Arcticibacter tournemirensis: one gene and its partner. The protein of the gene in region 1 interacts with the protein of each later gene in a pairwise test. Links are inferred from orthologs where the notes say so. Each region holds a gene or a part of one and is shown in the gene's direction. Other genes may lie near its edges. The genes, in order: gyrB and gyrA.

The links.
Region 2: the proteins of gyrB (region 1) and gyrA interact in binary tests that used the Escherichia coli proteins (3 or more experiments, as listed by UniProt). The link is inferred for Arcticibacter tournemirensis from one-to-one orthologs.

What each region holds. Positions count from the first base shown.
Region 1 is NZ_VFPL01000001.1:4,786,650-4,795,885, reverse strand. What follows is about bases 6,305-9,219. They hold gyrB (DNA topoisomerase (ATP-hydrolyzing) subunit B), read left to right. Parts: upstream 6,305-6,740; coding sequence 6,741-8,699; downstream 8,700-9,219. Other genes in these bases: BDE36_RS19910 (retropepsin-like aspartic protease), read right to left, coding at 9,183-9,219; BDE36_RS19915 (group III truncated hemoglobin), read right to left, coding at 8,719-9,135; BDE36_RS19925 (OmpH/Skp family outer membrane protein), read right to left, coding at 6,305-6,542. In the rest of the region: tRNA (adenosine(37)-N6)-dimethylallyltransferase MiaA, read right to left, coding at 1-74; BDE36_RS19960 (IS1096 element passenger TnpR family protein), read right to left, coding at 138-788; BDE36_RS19955 (CCA tRNA nucleotidyltransferase), read right to left, coding at 865-2,280; BDE36_RS19950 (L-threonylcarbamoyladenylate synthase), read right to left, coding at 2,413-2,976; BDE36_RS19945 (glycosyltransferase family 9 protein), read right to left, coding at 2,966-3,964; BDE36_RS19940 (2,3,4,5-tetrahydropyridine-2,6-dicarboxylate N-succinyltransferase), read right to left, coding at 3,964-4,782; BDE36_RS19935 (RNA-binding S4 domain-containing protein), read left to right, coding at 4,887-5,309; BDE36_RS19930 (nucleoside deaminase), read right to left, coding at 5,306-5,779; more of BDE36_RS19925, read right to left, coding at 5,943-6,304; more of BDE36_RS19910, read right to left, coding at 9,220-9,236. UniProt on the Escherichia coli protein: DNA gyrase negatively supercoils closed circular double-stranded DNA in an ATP-dependent manner to maintain chromosomes in an underwound state.
Region 2 is NZ_VFPL01000001.1:3,319,452-3,329,534, forward strand. The notes cover bases 2,627-5,797. They hold gyrA (DNA gyrase subunit A), read left to right. Parts: upstream 2,627-2,984; coding sequence 2,985-5,597; downstream 5,598-5,797. Other genes in these bases: hemF (oxygen-dependent coproporphyrinogen oxidase), read left to right, coding at 2,627-2,714; BDE36_RS14020 (tetratricopeptide repeat protein), read left to right, coding at 5,685-5,797. In the rest of the region: BDE36_RS14000 (PIG-L family deacetylase), read left to right, coding at 1-30; BDE36_RS14005 (sodium:solute symporter family protein), read left to right, coding at 131-1,828; more of hemF, read left to right, coding at 1,818-2,626; more of BDE36_RS14020, read left to right, coding at 5,798-6,713; BDE36_RS14025 (tetratricopeptide repeat protein), read left to right, coding at 6,718-7,887; ligD (DNA ligase D), read right to left, coding at 7,935-10,083. UniProt on the Escherichia coli protein: A type II topoisomerase that negatively supercoils closed circular double-stranded (ds) DNA in an ATP-dependent manner to maintain chromosomes in an underwound state.

The sequences.
Region 1 (9,236 bases):
ATTGCAAGCTCTGTTTTTCCTATGGCTGTCGGGCCGGCTATTACGATGAGCTTTTTATTGGATTGATCAGTCATTGTCAAACGGCTTTCGCTTAATACTTATTTATTAAGCGAAAGGCTGTTAGTATTTGTGAGACGTCAATAATCGTCCTTATTGGAATATTCGTCACTTTCGAAGTTGTCGTTGTCAGAGAATTCATCCATGAATTCTTCTTTTTCCTCTTCTTCTTCAACGTCTACGGGAGCATCCAGTTCGTCTACAGAGGCAACAGTTTCCATGTCTTCTGTATCTTCATCTCCTACTCCGTATTCAGTCTCGTTAAGAAAGTCATATTCTTCGGTGTCTTCAGTTGAAGCGACCGCCGGAGCCACAACAGCTCCTGCTGGTTTTGGAGCTTCTCCTACAGAGCGGGCCAGAGAAGGATATTCCTTATTGGCTTCTTCATCCAATATCTTAATGAGTTCTATGTGAAAGTCAAAAGGACGATCAAAATTGTAGGTATAATAAAACTTCTGATGAGGGTCTTCAATAAATCTATTGAGCTTAGTTCCCGTCATGAGGGTTACTCCCCGGTCGATTTTTCGCTGGTTGGGCAGATATGCTATCTCGTCGCCCTTTATCCATTGATCATTGCTGACGTAGAAAGACGAGGATTGCTCAGGGTTGTATCCTGTGCTTTTATGGATAGCAAGATGCAGATCCTCAAATGTTTGAGTTGATTTGATATCAATATCCCGTACAACATCATCATAATCTTCAAAAGAAACTCTGAACCTGTAAATAGCCATGCTTGATCTTAATTATATGCGAAATAAAAAAAAATTGGCGTAACAATAACGTCTTTTTTTTAAGAAAGTTTGAAAATTAATTATTTATATCATTCACCGGCCGTAGGCCTAACTTTTTCCCTTTTTCAATCATAAAACCTACAGCTTCTTCCCTTGTGTTTTTGATCTCTCCTTCCAGAATAGCCTCCCTTATCTGGTTTTTAATGATACCAACTTCTCTTCCTGCCTTTATACCAAAAGCGTTCATGATGTCGTTTCCTGAAACAGGAGGCTGCCAGTTACGGATTTGGTCGCGTTCTTCAACGTCTTTTAATTTCTGTTTTACAAGTTCGAAGTTCTGTCGGTACTTTTTCTTTTTGTATTCGTTCTTCGTAGTAACATCGGCATGGCAGAGCATCATCAGGGCTTCGATATCCTCTCCGGCATCGAATAATAATCTTCGTACTGCCGAATCTGTCACTACGTCCTGTGCAAGTACAATCGGTCGAAGATGAAGTTGTACCATTTTTTGAACAAACTTCATCTTTTCATTCAGCGGGAGTTTAAGCTGTGCGAATATCTTAGGAACCATGCGCGCTCCCCGGTCCTCATGGCCATGGAATGTCCATCCCTGCTTTTCATCAAAACGTTTTGTAGCTGGTTTGGCGATGTCATGCAGAACCGCCGCCCATCTCAGCCAAAGGTCGTTGCTGTACAGGGCAATGTTATCAAGAACTTCGAGCGTATGATAGAAGTTGTCCTTATGTCCTTTGCCATTAATGTACTCTACGCCATACAATTCAGTCATCTGCGGGAAAATAAGATGAAGCAGGCCTGTATCAAATAGGTAATTGAAACCCACAGAGGGTAAGGGTGAGAGAAGGATTTTATTCAGTTCATCGCTTATTCTTTCTTCCGATACGATAGAAATGCGTTGTTTATTATTAGAGATAGCCTCCAAAGCCGTCTCATCAATCTTAAAACTTAACTGCGATGCAAATCTGATTGCCCTCATCATCCTTAGCGGATCATCGGAAAAAGTTTCCAAAGGGTCTAATGGAGTTCGGATAAGACGGTCTTCCAGATCTTTTATCCCGTCAAAAGGATCTATCAGCTGGCCATAATGCTCCTTGTTTAGCGAAATGGCCATCGCATTGATGGTGAAGTCCCTTCGTTTTTGATCATCTTCAAGCGTTCCGTTTTCCACTATCGGTTTTCTGGAGTGCGATCTGTAAGATTCTTTACGGGCACCTACGAATTCTATTTCAACGTCCTTATACCGCAGCATTGCGGTCCCAAAGTTCCGGAACACCGAAAGCTGACATTTAAGGGCATTAGCAGCCCTTTCAGCGAATTCGATTCCATTACCTACAACAAGGATGTCTATATCCTTCGAAGGCCGGTCCAGAAAGATGTCTCTTACAAAGCCGCCTATCACATAAATAGGTACACCTGCCTCATCAGCAAGTTTACCAAGTTTTTTAAATACCGCATGTTGAAGGTAATGTTCCATAACCCTGACTTGCAAAAATAATGGAATTAGCTAAATGATGAAGCCTAAAACGCATTTAGCTTATTTTATTTAATGGACGAGTGCCAGCCTGGGGAAACGTAATGCAGCATCCGTATTTTAGAATCCAGCAGCTCACCTTCTTATAAATACGAATTTTCCGTCAGGCTCCAGTTTCATAATGGTGGATGGGGTTTTAGGGCTGGTATCATCCTGTTCGAAGTTTACAACGTAATCAACGCCCTCTATGATCTCCTGTGCAATATCGAGGAAATTGGACGGCGATTTTTCGCCACTTAAATTAGCGGAGGTAGAGACAATTGGCTTGCGAAAACGCTGAATAAGTTGCTGGCAGAAAGGATGTTTTGGAATGCGGATTCCTACGCTTCCATCGGCATGAATTACATTAGAAGCCAGGTTCGTTGCCTGCGAATAGATGATCGTTAACGGTTTTTCGGAATATTCAATCAGATCGTAAGCAAGGGCCGGAACTTCTTTCACGTAGCGTTCTAGCTTGTTCTCGTTGTCGAGGAGTACGATGAGGCTTTTTCCAGCGTCCCTGCCTTTTAGCTTGAATATTCGTTCGACAGCTTTCTCATTTGTAGCGTCGCAGCCGATACCCCAAATGGTATCAGTTGGATAAAGAATCAGTCCTCCGGCGTTCAGTACTTCAAGTGCATTTACTATATCAGCGTTCATTTAATATTTCTATAAGTCGGTTATGTGGAATATCATGGGCACATTTAAAGTGCTTCTGAGGGCAGGATTTGTAGCCATGCAAGCCGCAGGGACGGCAGTAGAGGTCGTAGTCAATTTCAACGACATGTTTTTTATCAGATAAAGGGCCAAATCCGAAATTTGTTACGGTTGAACAATAGATGGCCGTAACCGGCGCATTTACAGCAGAAGCAAAATGCATAGGTGCCGAATCATTTACATAGTTCATAAGAGCACCTTTCATTAAGGCGGCGGATTCAAGAAAAGAAAGAGAACCAGAAAGGTCGCGAGCCTTTAAATGAGCGGAGCCTGAAATAATCTCCTGGCAAAGTTTCTGGTCGCCCGGGCCGCCCAGGAGATAAACATCTATCTCCGCGGGAACTGCATTAATAAAAGAAATCCAATGTGATTTGGGGTATTGTTTTGTATGCCAAACGGAAGCCGGGGCACAGCAAATATAGGGGTTCTGCTTAAGGTGCTTTACTTTCTCATAATCAATTTCACTGGGGTACAAGCGTGGCCTGGCTATCGATGATCCTACAATATCGTCAATAAGCTGTTTGTTCCGTTCAGTCTCATGCAGAAGCCCGTCTTTTGTCATGATGTGATCTCGCTTAATGTCAAAAAAAGCAGAAAGAGGATTTTTATTAAACCCTCTTTTTGTTTTAGCTCCCGACAGCACTGTTAAAAGACCCGAAGAGAAGAATCGCTGAAGATTGATAACATCGTCATATTCTTCCCTGCGGATTTCTTTTGCAAGCTTGAACAGGTTCCTTAGCTTATTCTTTTTTTTATTCCATATCCAAACCTTCCCGATAAAAGGATGATCGCTCAGAAGTGATTCATTACCTTTACGAAGAAGCATGTCAATACGTGCCTCCGGAAAATGCAGCTTCAGATCTTCGGCGACAGCCGTTGCTAAAACGACGTCGCCGATAAAAGCAGTTTGTATAATGAGGAACTTATGCATTAAACGGCAACATTATGTTCGCGCAACGCATCATTTAAAGATGTTTTTTTATCTGTTGATTCTTTTCTGGTTCCAATGATCAGGGCACAAGGAACCTGATAGTCGCCTGCTGCAAACTTCTTGGTATAAGAACCAGGAATTACAACTGAGCGGGCAGGAACACGGCCTTTGTATTCAATCGGTTCGCTCCCTGTCACGTCTATAATTTTTGTTGATCCTGTAAGAACTACTCCGGCACCAATTACCGCTTCTCTCTCAACCCGCACTCCTTCTACTACAATAGCTCTTGAACCAATAAAGCAGTTATCTTCAATAATCACAGGAGCAGCCTGAACGGGTTCAAGGACGCCTCCAATCCCTACACCTCCGCTCAGGTGTACATTTTTCCCTACCTGGGCGCAGGAGCCCACTGTAGCCCAGGTATCCACCATGGTACCCTCATCTACATAGGCGCCGATATTTACATACGACGGCATCATAATCACCCCTTTAGCAAGAAAAGCGCCATATCGTGCAATACCATGTGGTACTACACGCACGCCCAACTCTTTATAATTGGTTTTGAGCTTCATCTTGTCGTGAAATACAAACGGGCCTACTTCGATCTCTTTCATATGTCTGAGAGGGAAGTACAGGATTACAGCCTTTTTAATCCACTCATTAACATGCCATCCTCCGGCCACAGGATCGGCTACCCGTAACTCACCTTTATCCAGCATGAGGATAACAGTCTGAATGGCGTTAGCATATTCACTAAAGTTAAGGAGATTACGGTCCCCCCAGGCTTCTTCAATTTGTTTTTGTAGTTGAGCAATCATTTAATAATATTTTTTTAGCAAAATAAAGGTTTTTTGATGACTTTTATCATTATTAGGAATTATAGGCACCACGCTGCCTGTAAATTGTGAACTTTGGAGTGGTTATGGCTGACAAGGAAAAACTAAGAATCGATAAATATTTATGGGCGATACGTGTGTTTAAGACCCGTACGCTTGCCACCGAAGCTTGTAAAGCTGGTCGCGTAAAACTTAACGGACAAAATATCAAACCATCGTATGAGGTGAAGATAGGCGAGGTGTACCACGTTTCAAAAGGCATCGAGAGAAAGCAGATAAGAGTGACAGGACTTTCTTTCAACCGTACCGATGCTAAAACTGCCGTTACTTTTTATGAGGATATTACCCCGGAAGAGGATACATTCAAATTTAAGTCGTCTTTTCACGCTCCTGCGCTAAGCCGCGACAGAGGGACGGGGCGCCCCACAAAAAAAGATCGTCGCGAAATAGATGATCTTTTAGATAACGAACAGGAGAAGAGGGGATTCTGGGAGAATGAGGAAGATTAATAGTGCTTTTTATCTTCTGATAGCTGCCACTTTCTGAACACCGATAAAGATTCACTATGTAGGATCTGTTCGGAAGGGAGCTGCCTTTTTTCAGCAGGCAAACTCAGCTCGTTATATATAAACTTGTCATCAAATCCTATTTCTTCGGCATCGGTTCTCGTATTCCCATAATAGATCTTAGAGATCCGCGCCCAGTAAATAGCGCCAAGACACATCGGACAGGGTTCGCAGCTAGTGTAAATAACACAGCCGCTAAGGTCGAACGAGTTAAGCGCTTTCGCAGCTAAACGTATGGCAGATACCTCTGCATGACCGGTAGGGTCATTAGTTGAAAGAACAGTATTAGCGCTCTGGGCAATTATTTCTCCGTCTTTTGCGATCACCGCCCCGAACGGGCCGCCTGATCCCTCTTGTATGTTATTTTCAGAAAGGGCGATTGCCAGGCTCATGTACTTTTCGTGCTCCGTCATGTTTTTAGTATCAGGTAACAAGTATCAGGTATCAAGTTGAAAGTTGAAAGTTGAAAGTTGAAAGTCTGCCGGCTCTAGGGAGGCAGGCGTACGCTTAAAGAATAAAAGGCTGCAGACGTTGTTCCTGCAGCCTTTTATTCTTTAACGGACTTTTTAACTAATCCTATTTTTTATCTTTCTTATATGCTTCGTTTAACCCTTTAACAACGTCTTGCGTTACATCAAGGCTTTCATCGGCGAAAAGGAGCGAAGGATTGCTTTTAGAATAGGTAAGAACCATCTTGTATCCTTTTTGCTTTGCGTATGTTTTAAGATACTCGGCAACCTTGTCGTACAATTTTTCATTTTCTGCAGCCGATTCATTTGCCAGAGCGGAGCTTGCATTCTGATTAAATGCAGCCAGTTCCTGTTGTTTACGTGCAAGGCGTTGTTCAGTAGAGGCACGCTCATCAGCACTCATGTCCTTTGCCTTTTGTTGATACTCGGCAACTTCTCTCTGAAATGCATTTCCTTTTGACGAAAGGTCCTGTTGTGCATTTTTAGATTTTACCTCCAGCTTCGATTTTATTTCTTTAAAATAATCGTAGTTGTTTACCAGTGAATCAGAGTTTACAAAAACGATCTTGTCAGCTTTTGCTTCTGCCGCAGCAGCGGCTGGAGTGCTATCGTTAGCCTTTTCCTTATTGTTGTTACATGAAACTACAACTGCTGCCATTAGAAGGCCGGCAGCGAGCTTAGACATTGATTTGAATGATATGTTCATTGACGTAAGAATTCTTTTACTATTTAAATTTAACGCAAATATAATCTTTAGGTTTGAGTATACAATAGAGGCAAAGCATATGCTCGAAGTTGTAACGACTCTATTATAAAGTGCTTCACAAACGCTGTTTTTCTCAACAGTTTACCTGAAATGCGGCTAAAAATCGTTAAATTTGAAGCTATTGCTTTTAAACAAACTATGAGCGAAGAAAAGAACGACAAGAGTAATTATTCAGCAGAAAACATACAGGTTTTAGAAGGCTTGGAGGCGGTACGTAAACGTCCGGCCATGTATATCGGTGATGTTGGTGTCAAGGGATTGCATCACCTTGTTTATGAAGTGGTAGATAACTCCATCGACGAGGCCCTTGCAGGGTATTGTTCTGATATTAAAGTAACCATCCACACGGATAATTCTATTACAGTTGAAGATAATGGCCGCGGTATCCCCACCGGCATGCACCAAAAGGAAAAGAAATCGGCACTGGAAGTAGTAATGACCGTCCTCCATGCCGGCGGAAAGTTCGATAAGGATACATACAAGGTTTCCGGGGGGCTGCACGGAGTTGGGGTATCCTGCGTAAACGCACTGTCCATACATCTTACCACTGTGGTTCACCGCGAAGGAAAGATCTTCACCCAGGAATATGAGCGGGGTAAACCATTGTTCGATGTGAAGGTTATTGGCGAAAGTGAGCGCACAGGAACAATTCAAACCTTCCTGCCCGATCCTGAAATCTTTCAGCTTACACGGGAGTATAAATTTGAAACCCTTGCTATTCGTCTCCGCGAATTGGCGTTCCTTAACAAAGGCATTCGCTTGTCGCTTACCGACGAGAGGGAAGTGGCGGAAAACGGAAGCTACTTGAAAGAGGAGTTTTATTCAGAGGGAGGACTAAAGGAGTTTGTAAGATATCTTGATGGTACCCGAACCCCGCTTATTCCTGAGCCCATCTATGTCGAAGGTACCAAGCAGGGTGTCCCGGTAGAGCTTGCGATGCAGTATAATGATACATATACTGAAAATGTCCACTCCTATGTGAATAATATTAATACAATTGAGGGAGGAACACACGTAGCCGGATTTAGAAGAGGGCTTACCCGTACATTGAAAGCATACGCTGAAAAGTCAGGGCTGCTTAAGAATGTGAAAATAGAAATAGCCGGTGATGACTTCCGTGAGGGGTTAACAGCGGTGATCTCTGTAAAAGTACAGGAGCCTCAATTCGAGGGACAAACAAAAACCAAGCTGGGTAATAATGAGGTAATAGGCGCTGTTGATGTCGCTGTGGGTGAGATCCTGGGTAATTATCTCGAGGAAAACCCCAAAGAGGCACGAATGATTGTTAATAAGGTCATTCTGGCCGCCACTGCACGTGCAGCGGCACGCAAGGCGAGGGAAATGGTACAGCGTAAAACTGTTATGGGAGGCTCTGGTCTTCCGGGTAAACTGGCTGACTGCTCTGATAAGGACCCTGCAAAATGCGAATTGTTCCTTGTCGAGGGTGACTCGGCAGGTGGTACTGCCAAACAGGGCCGTAACCGTTATTTTCAGGCAATACTTCCGTTAAGAGGTAAGATCCTTAACGTGGAGAAAGCAATGGAGCACAAGATTTACGAAAACGAAGAAATCAAAAATATTTTTACAGCGTTGGGTGTAAGTATCGGGACTGCGGAAGATGATAAAGCGCTTAATCTTGATAAGCTGCGTTATCATAAGATAGTGATCATGACCGATGCTGACGTCGACGGATCGCATATTACGACGCTTATCCTTACCTTCTTCTTCCGTTACATGAAGGAGCTTATAGAGTTCGGATACATTTATATTGCTGCCCCTCCCTTATATCTTGTTAAAAAGGGAAAGGAACAGGTTTATGCGTGGAACGAAGTTGAGCGCGATGCTGCGGTTCAGAAGCTTAAAGGGGCAGGGAAAGAAGACAGTGTTCACATTCAACGATACAAAGGTCTGGGTGAGATGAACGCCGAACAGCTCTGGGATACCACTATGAACCCTGAGACCAGAACAATGCGGCAAGCTACTATCGAAAATGCAGCGCAGTGCGATCATATATTCTCTATGCTTATGGGCGACGAAGTAGCACCAAGGCGCGACTTTATAGAACGGAACGCAAAATATGCACGTATAGACGTTTAAGATAACATATCTTATGTTACTATAATTTATCAGGCCGGGAAGAACTTCCTGGCCTGTTTAGTATCCCACCTTTCATCTTAAATAACATCAGCCCGGCGATAGATTCGGCCTTCTGTTTTGCAAGGGTGGCAAACGGCCCAGAGAAGAGTTCGTCAACAGACTCATTAAACAGCTCCTTCCATCGGTCAAAGTGCTCGGCTTCTAAAGGATGTATCATGTTTAACTTAAAATGTACTTCCATGGGGTTGCCCTTAAACCCTTTCTGACCAAAAAGAATGGTTTCCCAGAAATCGTACATCTTAGGCAGGTGAAGATCCCAGTTTACCTTTGCAATGTCTTCGAAAATGTATCCTATAAGATCATCTTCTTTTACTTTGGCGTAAAAGGTGTTAACAAGTAATTCGATATCCTGTCGTGATTCAATATCTCTTTCCATAGCGTAATGTTTAAACTTCCTGAAAGCAGAAGCCGTTGTTATTCTATTCAGATGACCGGATCCAGTGCTGGCAGGCAAAAAGATAGTTTCTGGTCGCGATA
Region 2 (10,083 bases), 1.5 Mb from region 1 along the record:
TTAATGAATATGTTATCAGTTGGTAAATAATGGCTCCTAATCAACCGAAATGGCGATTCTGGTACCTGGCGGTATTGCTGCTGTTGCTGATCCAAATTCTTTTGTATTATTGGTTCACTAAATTCTGGGGATGAGTTTAATTGACTGGACGGTACTGCTGATAACCCTTACAGGCATTATCGTCTATGGCGTTTATAAGGGTCGTAACCAGCACGGGGCACAATCGTACCTCCTGGCAGATAAAAAAATGCCCTGGTATCTTGTTCTGCTTGGTATCATGTCGACTCAGGCCAGCGCTATCACATTCCTTTCGGCCCCAGGACAGGCTTATACTGACGGGATGCGCTTTGTGCAGTACTATTTTGGCTTACCGATAGCCATGGTGGTTATCTGCATTACCTTTATACCAATTTTCGGAAAGCTGAATGTGTATACAGCGTACGAATACCTTGAACAACGTTTCGACCGAAAGACGCGGCTCGCTACAGCTATACTTTTTCTTCTTTCACGAGGACTGTCTACAGGTATCAGCATCTATGCTCCATCAATTATTCTATCTTCTGTTTTAGGATGGAATATTTATATCACCACTGTTCTTCTGGGCGGCTTGCTCATCATCTACACTTGTAGCGGCGGTGCCGGCGCCGTGGCTCACACCCAGAAGCTTCAGTTTATGATCATTCTGTCGGGCATGGCGCTGGCGGGCTGGTTGGTTGTGGAAAGCCTGCCTTCCGGGGTAGATATGGGCGACGCCCTCTATGTTGCAGGAAAAGCTGGAAAATTAAATGTTATTACAACAGGATTCGACTGGAAAGATAAATACAACATCTGGAGTGGCATCGTCGGCGGTTTCTTCCTCGCCCTATCGTATTTTGGTACTGATCAAAGCCAGGTGGGCCGGTATATTACGGCAAAAGACGCCAAAGTAGCACGGATGGGGCTTTTGATGAATGGACTGGTAAAGATTCCGATGCAATTTTCCATATTGCTTATCGGAGCGCTGCTTTTTGCTTTCTACAGCTTTAAACCGGCGCCGCTTTATTTTAATGAGGGATCGTATAGTCTGCTGAAAGAGCAGCATCCTCAACAGGTGCTCAAAATTGAAAACGAATATCAGGTACTGCAACAACGTTACGCCCGACAAGTAAGGGAAGTTGCAGCTGAAAGAAATAACAGCAAGGAGCATTCCGATGTACTTGCTAAAGAATTTCAGCAAACAAAGGAGCAGATTGAGCAGTTAAGAGGCTCGGTAAATGACCTGATCTCATTGAATAAACTAAGCACCGACTCGAGCGACACAAATTATATATTCCTTTATTTCGTCAAACACACTCTTCCTAAAGGAGTGGTGGGCTTACTCTTTGCTATTATATTCCTTGCATCATGGGGGTCTGTCTCGGCAGCCCTGAATTCTCTCGCGGCTTCGTCCCTTATGGATGTTCAACTACTTAAGGGCAGCAATACGGTTAGCGAAAAGAAACAATTACTTTACGGCAGGTTACATACTTTTTTCTGGGGGATATTTAGTATTGGCGTCGCTATGTTCGCGACACAGCTTGGTTCACTGATAGAAGCTGTAAACGTCCTTGGATCACTTTTCTATGGTACTATCCTCGGAATTTTCCTTGTAGCTTTCTATATGAAACCAGTTAAGGGGAATAACGTTTTTATCGGGGCAGTAGTGGCCGAAATATGCGTGCTGCTTATATATAAAGCGGATATTGTCTCGTTTTTATGGCTGAATGCAGTAGGCGCATTGCTTGTCCCTTTCGTAAGCGGATGCCTGTATTTAATTCAGAAAAGAGCATCTTTGCATAATGATCAATAAAGAGGATATAGCAGCGGACTATCAGATTATTCAGGACGAAATCTGTCGTGGACTCGAACAGCTTGATGGCCTGGGCGCCTTTGAAGAAGAAATCTGGGAACGGGAAGGCGGCGGTGGCGGCCGTACTCGTATTATACAAAATGGAAATGTGCTTGAAAAAGGAGGCGTAAATTTCTCTGCTGTATACGGGCAACTTCCCAAGACGGTAAAGAAATCGCTTAAAGTTGACTCTGACGACTTTTTTGCTACCGGCGTTTCTATTGTAATTCATCCAAACCATCCTTTAGTGCCGATTATCCACATGAACATACGCTATTTCGAAATGAATGAAGATGTCAGATGGTTTGGCGGCGGCATCGATCTCACGCCTCATTATGTATTTGAAGAGGATGCTCGCTTCTTTCACAGTCACCTTAAAGCGGTATGCGATCAATATAGTCCTTCCTTTTATCCCGACTTTAAAAAATGGGCGGACAATTATTTCTTTATTAAGCACCGCAACGAAACACGCGGCATCGGGGGGATTTTTTACGACCGGTTAAGTCCTGCTACATCCGGAGTGGAATGGTATGAAATTTTTGAATTTTCTAAGGCTGTGGGCCGCTCGTTTGTTCCCATGTACTCTGAACTGGTTAACCGGCACCGCAACACCGACTTTACTGATAATGAAAAGCAATGGCAATATCAGCGCAGAAGCCGCTATGCTGAATTTAATCTGGTATACGATGCAGGTACCAGGTTCGGTCTTGAAACCAATGGCCGGATAGAATCCATATTAATGAGCCTTCCTCCGCAGGCAAACTGGGTATACAATTACCAGCCTCAACCAGGCAGCGAGGAACAAAAGACGCTTGCCTTCCTTAAAAAAGGGATTGACTGGGTTTAGTGACGTGAGTTGTGGGTTGCGCGTTGTGAGTTCTAGGTTGGAAAAACTTAAATAAGTAAGACCGGTGGGTATACAAGACTGTATCATTCCCAAGACATCTGCTACTCACAACCCGTAACCCGCAACCTACAACTCACAGCCTACAACCTGCAACTCACAACCTGCAACCCTTATATAACTTACAATTCCTGCGTTATGTCGGTATAATTTCTTATCTTCGCGGAGCTCCTTTCAAGGGTGGCTCATAGTTAAAAATGCAACTATCAAACGATGGCTGAAGAAACAGAAAACGCAAATTTAGAACCTACTAACAATCGCATTATACCTATAAATATCGAAGAAGAAATGAAATCGGCCTACATCGATTATTCGATGTCGGTAATTGTTTCACGTGCTCTTCCAGATGTTCGCGATGGATTAAAACCGGTACACAGACGTGTACTGTATGGAATGCTCGACCTGGGTGTTACAAGTGGCAAGCCTTATAAAAAATCGGCCCGTATTGTGGGTGATGTACTGGGTAAGTATCACCCGCATGGTGATTCATCTGTATACGGCACGATGGTTCGTATGGCCCAGGATTGGAGCTTAAGATATCCCCTGGTGGACGGACAAGGTAATTTTGGCTCTATCGACGGCGATGAGCCGGCGGCAATGCGGTACACTGAGGCACGTCTTAAAAAGATTGCTGAAGAAATGCTTGCTGACATTAATAAAGATACGATTGATTATCAGCTGAACTTTGATGACTCTCTTGAAGAGCCTACCGTTCTTCCTACCAAGATCCCCAATCTCCTTGTAAACGGAGCTTCGGGTATTGCCGTAGGTATGGCGACGAATATGGCGCCGCATAACCTGAATGAGGTTATTAATGCGACGGTGGCATATATCGACAACCGCGACATCGAGATCTCAGAACTGATGCAGCATGTCAAAGCACCCGATTTCCCTACCGGCGGTATCATATATGGCCATGCAGGGGTGAAGGAAGCTTTCGAAACAGGACGCGGAAGGGTGATGATGAGGGCTAAGGCCGAAATCGAAACCTATGGACACGACCGTGAGCGGATTGTCGTAACTGAGATACCTTACCAGGTTAACAAGTCGCAGATGATTGAAAGTACTGCGAACCTCGTTAATGAAAAGAAGATTGAAGGCATATCTGAAATACGCGATGAGTCTGACAGGGATGGAATGCGCATCGTATATGAGATAAAGAAAGATGCAAACTCTTCTATTGTTCTTAATAACCTTTATAAATACACAGCGCTTCAAAGCTCCTTCAGTGTAAATAACATTGCTCTTGTTCATGGCAGGCCGATGTTGCTTAACCTAAAGGACCTGATCAAACACTTTGTTGATCATAGGCACGAAGTGGTGATCCGGCGCACGCGCTTCGAGCTTTCCGAAGCCGAAAAGCGTGCCCACATCCTCGAAGGTTTGCTGATTGCACTTGACCATCTCGATGAAGTGATCCGGTTAATTCGTAATTCGGCTACTCCTGAAGATGCCCGTACCGGCTTAATTACAACATTCGGACTTTCTGATCTTCAGGCGCGTGCTATCCTTGATATGACGCTTCGCCGTCTTACCGGACTTGAGCGTGATAAGATCAAGGAAGAGTATGCCGAACTTATGAAGACTATCGAATATTTGAAGTCTGTTCTGGCCGACGAAGGCTTAAGAATGCAGATCATAAAAGATGAACTCGCTGAGATCGTAGAAAAATACGGTGACGAACGTAAAACAACCATCGTTCATTCTGCCGAAGATATGCGGATGGAAGACTTCATCGAAGACGAAGAAGTTGTAATTACCATTTCTTACGAAGGCTACATCAAACGGACTCCGCTTACAGAGTACCGTACTCAGGGCCGGGGAGGAAAGGGATCTCTTGGATCAAACTCCCGTGATCAGGATTTCATAGAGCATATCATTATTGCATCGAATCATAATTACATGCTATTCTTTACAGAAGCCGGGCGATGTTTCTGGCTCCGTGTGTTCGAGATTCCTGAAGGATCGAGAACAAGTAAAGGAAGGGCAATTCAGAATATTATCAATATCCCTAAGGAAGAAAAGATCAAAGCCTATATCAAGGTTAAAAATCTTAAGGACCAGGAGTATCTTGAGAACAACTTTATCATTATGTGTACCCGCAAGGGAACCATAAAGAAGACGTCGCTTGAAGCTTACTCGCGTCCAAGGGCTAATGGTATCAACGCCATCAATATCAATGATGGAGACCAGCTGCTCGAAGCTAACCTGACAGATGGTAGCAGCGAAATCATCATGGCGCTTCGTTCGGGCAGGGCGATACGCTTTAACGAGTCGACAGTAAGACCGATGGGACGTACTGCAACGGGAGTTCGCGGGGTAACACTGGCACACGACAAGGATGATGTGATCGGAATGATCAGCATCAATAATCCTGAAGCTACTATCCTGGTAGTATCCGAAAAGGGATATGGCAAGCGTACTGACCTTGAAGACTACCGTGTTACCAACCGTGGCGGTAAAGGCGTGAAGACGTTGAACGTTACTGATAAAACAGGGGAGCTTGTTGCTATAAAAGATGTTACTGACAAAGATGACCTGATGATCATTAATAAATCAGGCATTGTTATCCGAATAGCTATCAGCGAGCTTCGCGTGATGGGTCGTGCAACACAAGGTGTAAGACTTATATCACTGAAAGGGGAGGATGCCATAGCTTCGATTGCTAAGGTTGAACACGAAGAAGAAGCCGAAACTGTCGAGCCATTGAACGAGCCGGTAGATCTGGGAGGCGAAGATGATGAGGATTTAACAACTGAGGAGGAAGTTGACGAAACTGACGGTGAAGAGGATACGAATAAGGACGAGGATACGTTAGAAGAATAGCAATTTATGAGAACGCGATTTTTATTTATGATGCTGTTGTGTTGTAGCGGGGGACTTCTTTCTGCGCAATCATTAACAAAAGAGGCAATGAATAATTTTGCGCTTTACACAAATAAAGGTGAGTTTTCTGATCTTGAAAAAGCAAGGAAATCAATTGATGAAGCATATAAGACACGCAAGGATTCTTTCAGTTATAAGAATAACCTGATAAGAAGCCTTGTGTATTCTTCACTTGCCTTTGCAGATTCTACGCGGAGACTTTCCTATAAAAAAGACCCGATAAACGAAACGTTGTTTTCGCTAAACAGGCTGAAGAGCCCAAAGCTGAATGATGAGCACAAACCCGAACTGGATTATGTGAAGACACAGCTTGCTAAAGCCTGGTTAATAAAAGCGAATAAGGCTATTACTGTTTATAATTATCCGGAAGCCTACAAAGCTTATTTGTCTGTAGATTCTTTAAATTCTGAACTCTTTTTTGTTAAGCATAACCTTGCACTCTTAAGTGAGAAGATGGGGAACATTAGCCGGGCCATTAACTATTACGAGCAGCTTGTGGAAGACAGGAAACGTTCATTACCCGACTATTACCTTGCTCTTTCTAATCTTTACGAGTCGCGTAACAGCAATAAGTCGCTGGAAGTTCTGCAGGAAGGGCGACGTGTTTTTCCAGGAAACAAGGATCTGTTATTCAAGGAGATAAACATCTATGCCGATAACGGAGCTTACAACATGGTTGAAAATATTGTGCTGGATGCGCTAAAACTAGATCCCGATAATTCCGAACTCAATTATCTGGCTGGATTCTCCTACGACATGACGGGGAAAAAGGCCAAAGCAGAAGAGTATTATAAACGGGTAATTTCTCTGGAGTATAACAACTATGAAGGCAATTATTCTCTTGGACTGTTGTATCTCAATTGGTACCTGAATTCGGCAAATAATAAGGAAGTAAATCTAAATCTCGCAAAAAAATATCTTACTTTGGCCGGCGAAATAAATCCCAATTCAGTAAACGTGTTAAAATCACTGGCTATTTTATACAACAGTACGGGGGACATGATTGAGCTGGAAAAGGTTAATAATAAACTGAAACAATTTATTCTAATAAACTAAATATATGAATACGAAGTCGCTTATAGTTACACTGGCAGTAATAGGAATGTCTGTTTCTGCTTTCGCACAGAAATCAGCAGTAAGTTCTGCTAAATCTGATTATGAGAGTTATACAACTTTAAGAGGAGCATCTCCTCAACTGGCCCAACCGAAATTAAAGTCGGCTAAAGAGGCTATTGATAAAGCGGTTTTACACGAGAAGACCAAGAATGATGCAGGCGCATGGACGTATCGTGCATTAATCTATGCAGATATGGCGGCTAATGACAGCACATCTGCTGCCGATCAGCTTACCGCTGAAGCACTCACTGCCTTAAACAAAGCAAAAGAGCTGGATAACGCAGGGGCTCAAAAAGAGAATATTCAGAAAGCTGTTACTCTTTTATCGCAGGGTCAGTTAATCAAAGGAAAGAACTTTTACGACAAGCAACAATATGCTGAAGCGTACAAAGAATTTAACAAAGGGTTAGAATATGCACCCGGTGACACTACATTAAACTATGCTGCGGCAATTTCAGCGATGTATGCTAAAGATAACGCGAATGCCATTGCACGGTTTAAAGAGCTGCTTCCAACCAATTATTCTGCTCTTGAAAATATCTATTCTAATCTTTCTGCGCTGTACATGCAGGTAGGCGACACTACCGCTGCAATTAAGGTTGCTGGCGAAGGAGCTGCAAAGTTCCCTAAAAGCTCTGACCTGGCTACAAGAGAGATTGAGTTAAGCCTCATGAGCGGCAAACAGAAGGAAGTAATAGAAAAGATAAATGCACAGGCAACAAAGGAACCAAATAATAAGATCTATCCTTTTTACTTAGGTATTGCATACAACGCTGCTAATGAAAATGTAAAAGCAGAGGAAGCGTACAAAAAAGCTATTGCATTAGATCCTAACTATAACGACGCCTTTATTAATCTTGGCGGTCTTATTATGAATAACGGGATTGAGATTTATAACAAAGCAAATAAGCTTCCTGCAAATAAGCAAACTGAATATGCTGCAACAATGAAAAAAGCCCAGGCTGAATTCGACAGGGCTTTGCCTTTCCTTGAAAAAGCTGTTGAACTTAATCCTAAGTCAGATCTTGCTTTAAGAAACCTTAAAACTTATTATACAATTAAGAATAATAAAGCTAAGGCAGACGAAATCGACGCAAAAATTAAAGCGCTATAAGAATAGCTTAATAAAAAAAAAGCCGGACATTTAGTTCGGCTTTTTTTTTATCTTAATTTTTCGAGGGCTGCTTTCAGGTCTGTTTTCTCAGCCGTTATGTCTTTCCATAAATCACCCTTTTCTTTTAACCGATCCAGCGTATTGAAGATTGTGAAATCTTTTATATTAAGAGTTTCATTTACTTCTCTCCATTCAAGCGGTGTAGAAACAGTAGCTCCGGGCTTGGGCCGGGCAGAGTAGGGGGCAGCAATGGTTTGACCACGCCGGTTTTGAAGAAAGTCCAGATAGATCTGCTTCTTTCTTTTAGAAGGACTCCTCTCCAAACTGGTTGTATCAGGATGGTGCTGATGAATCATCTGGCCCAGGTAGTGAATGAAGTTCTTCGTGATCTCATAATCATATTTTGCTCCAACATGTATGAATATGTGGAGGCCTCTCGATCCGGAGGTCTTTATGTAAGGAGTGATTCCTATCTGTTCTAATAGCTTCTTTGCAGTTAATGCGACTCTTACAACCTCGGTAAAGTCGTCGACGTCATTCGGATCAAGATCCATTACTGCAAAAATCGGGTTCTCAGGCTTTTTATAGGTACTCAGCCAGGGATTTATCTCGATACAGCCTAAATTTACCATCCATAGAAGGTTAGGGAGATTATTGCAGATAAGGTAGTCGATGTCCTTATCATTGCTTTCCGAATACATCGGTGCATATTTTATCCACGACGGGATTTGTTCGACATCCAGATCCTTCTGAAAGAAACCAGGAGCATCTATACCGTTTGGGTGTCTGTTAAGCGAGAGGGGACGGTCTTTAAGATAGGGGAGAATGTAGTCTGCTATATCCCGGTAATACTCGATCAGTTCACCCTTGCTGATCTTCTCTTTCTTCCAGTAAAACTTCCCGAGGTTTGTAAGCTTCAATTTCTTCTTTCCGAAGCTCTCCTCAATTTCTTCCTTGTTGGCTTTAGAAGAGGGCCTGTCAGGCTTTCCTGTATTTTTTTGTTCATCTTTTAACGGGGCCATAGGTATTTCCTCCACAACGTCTTCTGGTCCTTTATCTGTTCTTAATCCTTTAAATACCGGATGGCGAAGATGTCCATCGTCTGTCCATTCCGAATAGGTCACCTCACATACCAGTACTGGCTTAACCCATGTAACGTCGCGTTCGCGGTGAACCTTTTCCTTAACGGGCTTTTTAACAGCAGGCAACTCCGACATCCTGCTAAAAACATCCTTCAGAGTTACTTCATTAAAGCCTGTACCGCAATTGCCGATGTAAATGAGTTTATCATTTTTGAACATTCCCAAAACGAGCGAACCAAAGTATTTGCGGCTGCCGTCGGGCGTGGAATACCCTATAATAACGGCTTCCTGAGCATTAATAATTTTAAACTTAAGCCATTTATCTGAACGTCTGTTACTTTCGTAAGGAGCAGAGGCATCTTTCGCTATTATGCCTTCCCATTCATTCTTAATAGCTTCACCAAAAAGCTCTTTTCCCTTTTCGCTGATATGATCGTTATAAATGATAGAGGGGTCGTTCAGATTGTCGATCAGCGCTTTTAATAATTGCTTACGTTTGCGGAGCTCCAGATCTCTCAGATCATGTCCGTCTAAAGAAAGCAGATCGAATACATAATATTTCAGTAAAATGTCCTTTTTCGCTGACGCATAATTTTGCAAATGCTGAAAAATATTATGGCCATTCTTATCTTCAGTTACAACCTCTCCGTCAATTACAGCCTCTCTTTTTATTTTGGATAAGGCCTTTGACACGGGCTTGTATTTGTCCTGAAATTCGATATCATTCCTTGAAACAAGCCTAACCTTGTCGCCGGTATAGCCCAACGCACGGTATCCGTCTAATTTCCGCTCATAGATCCATCCGGCATTATCCACCAGCTCTGTAGCCGGTGCAAGCTTTGCCAGCATAGGCTTAAATGATATCTCTTCCTGAACTACTTTTGTGTTTATAGTCTTTGGTTTAGCTTTTTGTTTTACGCCTCTTTCCTTAACAGATTTGGGAACTAGGTCTTCGGCATTGAATTTCTTGTCGAGAGCATACTCATCGCGGTGTTTGATCAACAACCAGGCATTGTCTTCATTACCTTTAATTTTGACAAGAGCGAATTCGCCATTTAGAGTCTTTCCGTGTAGGCGAAACTTTAAATTTCCGCTATGCAATCCTTGTTTCAGT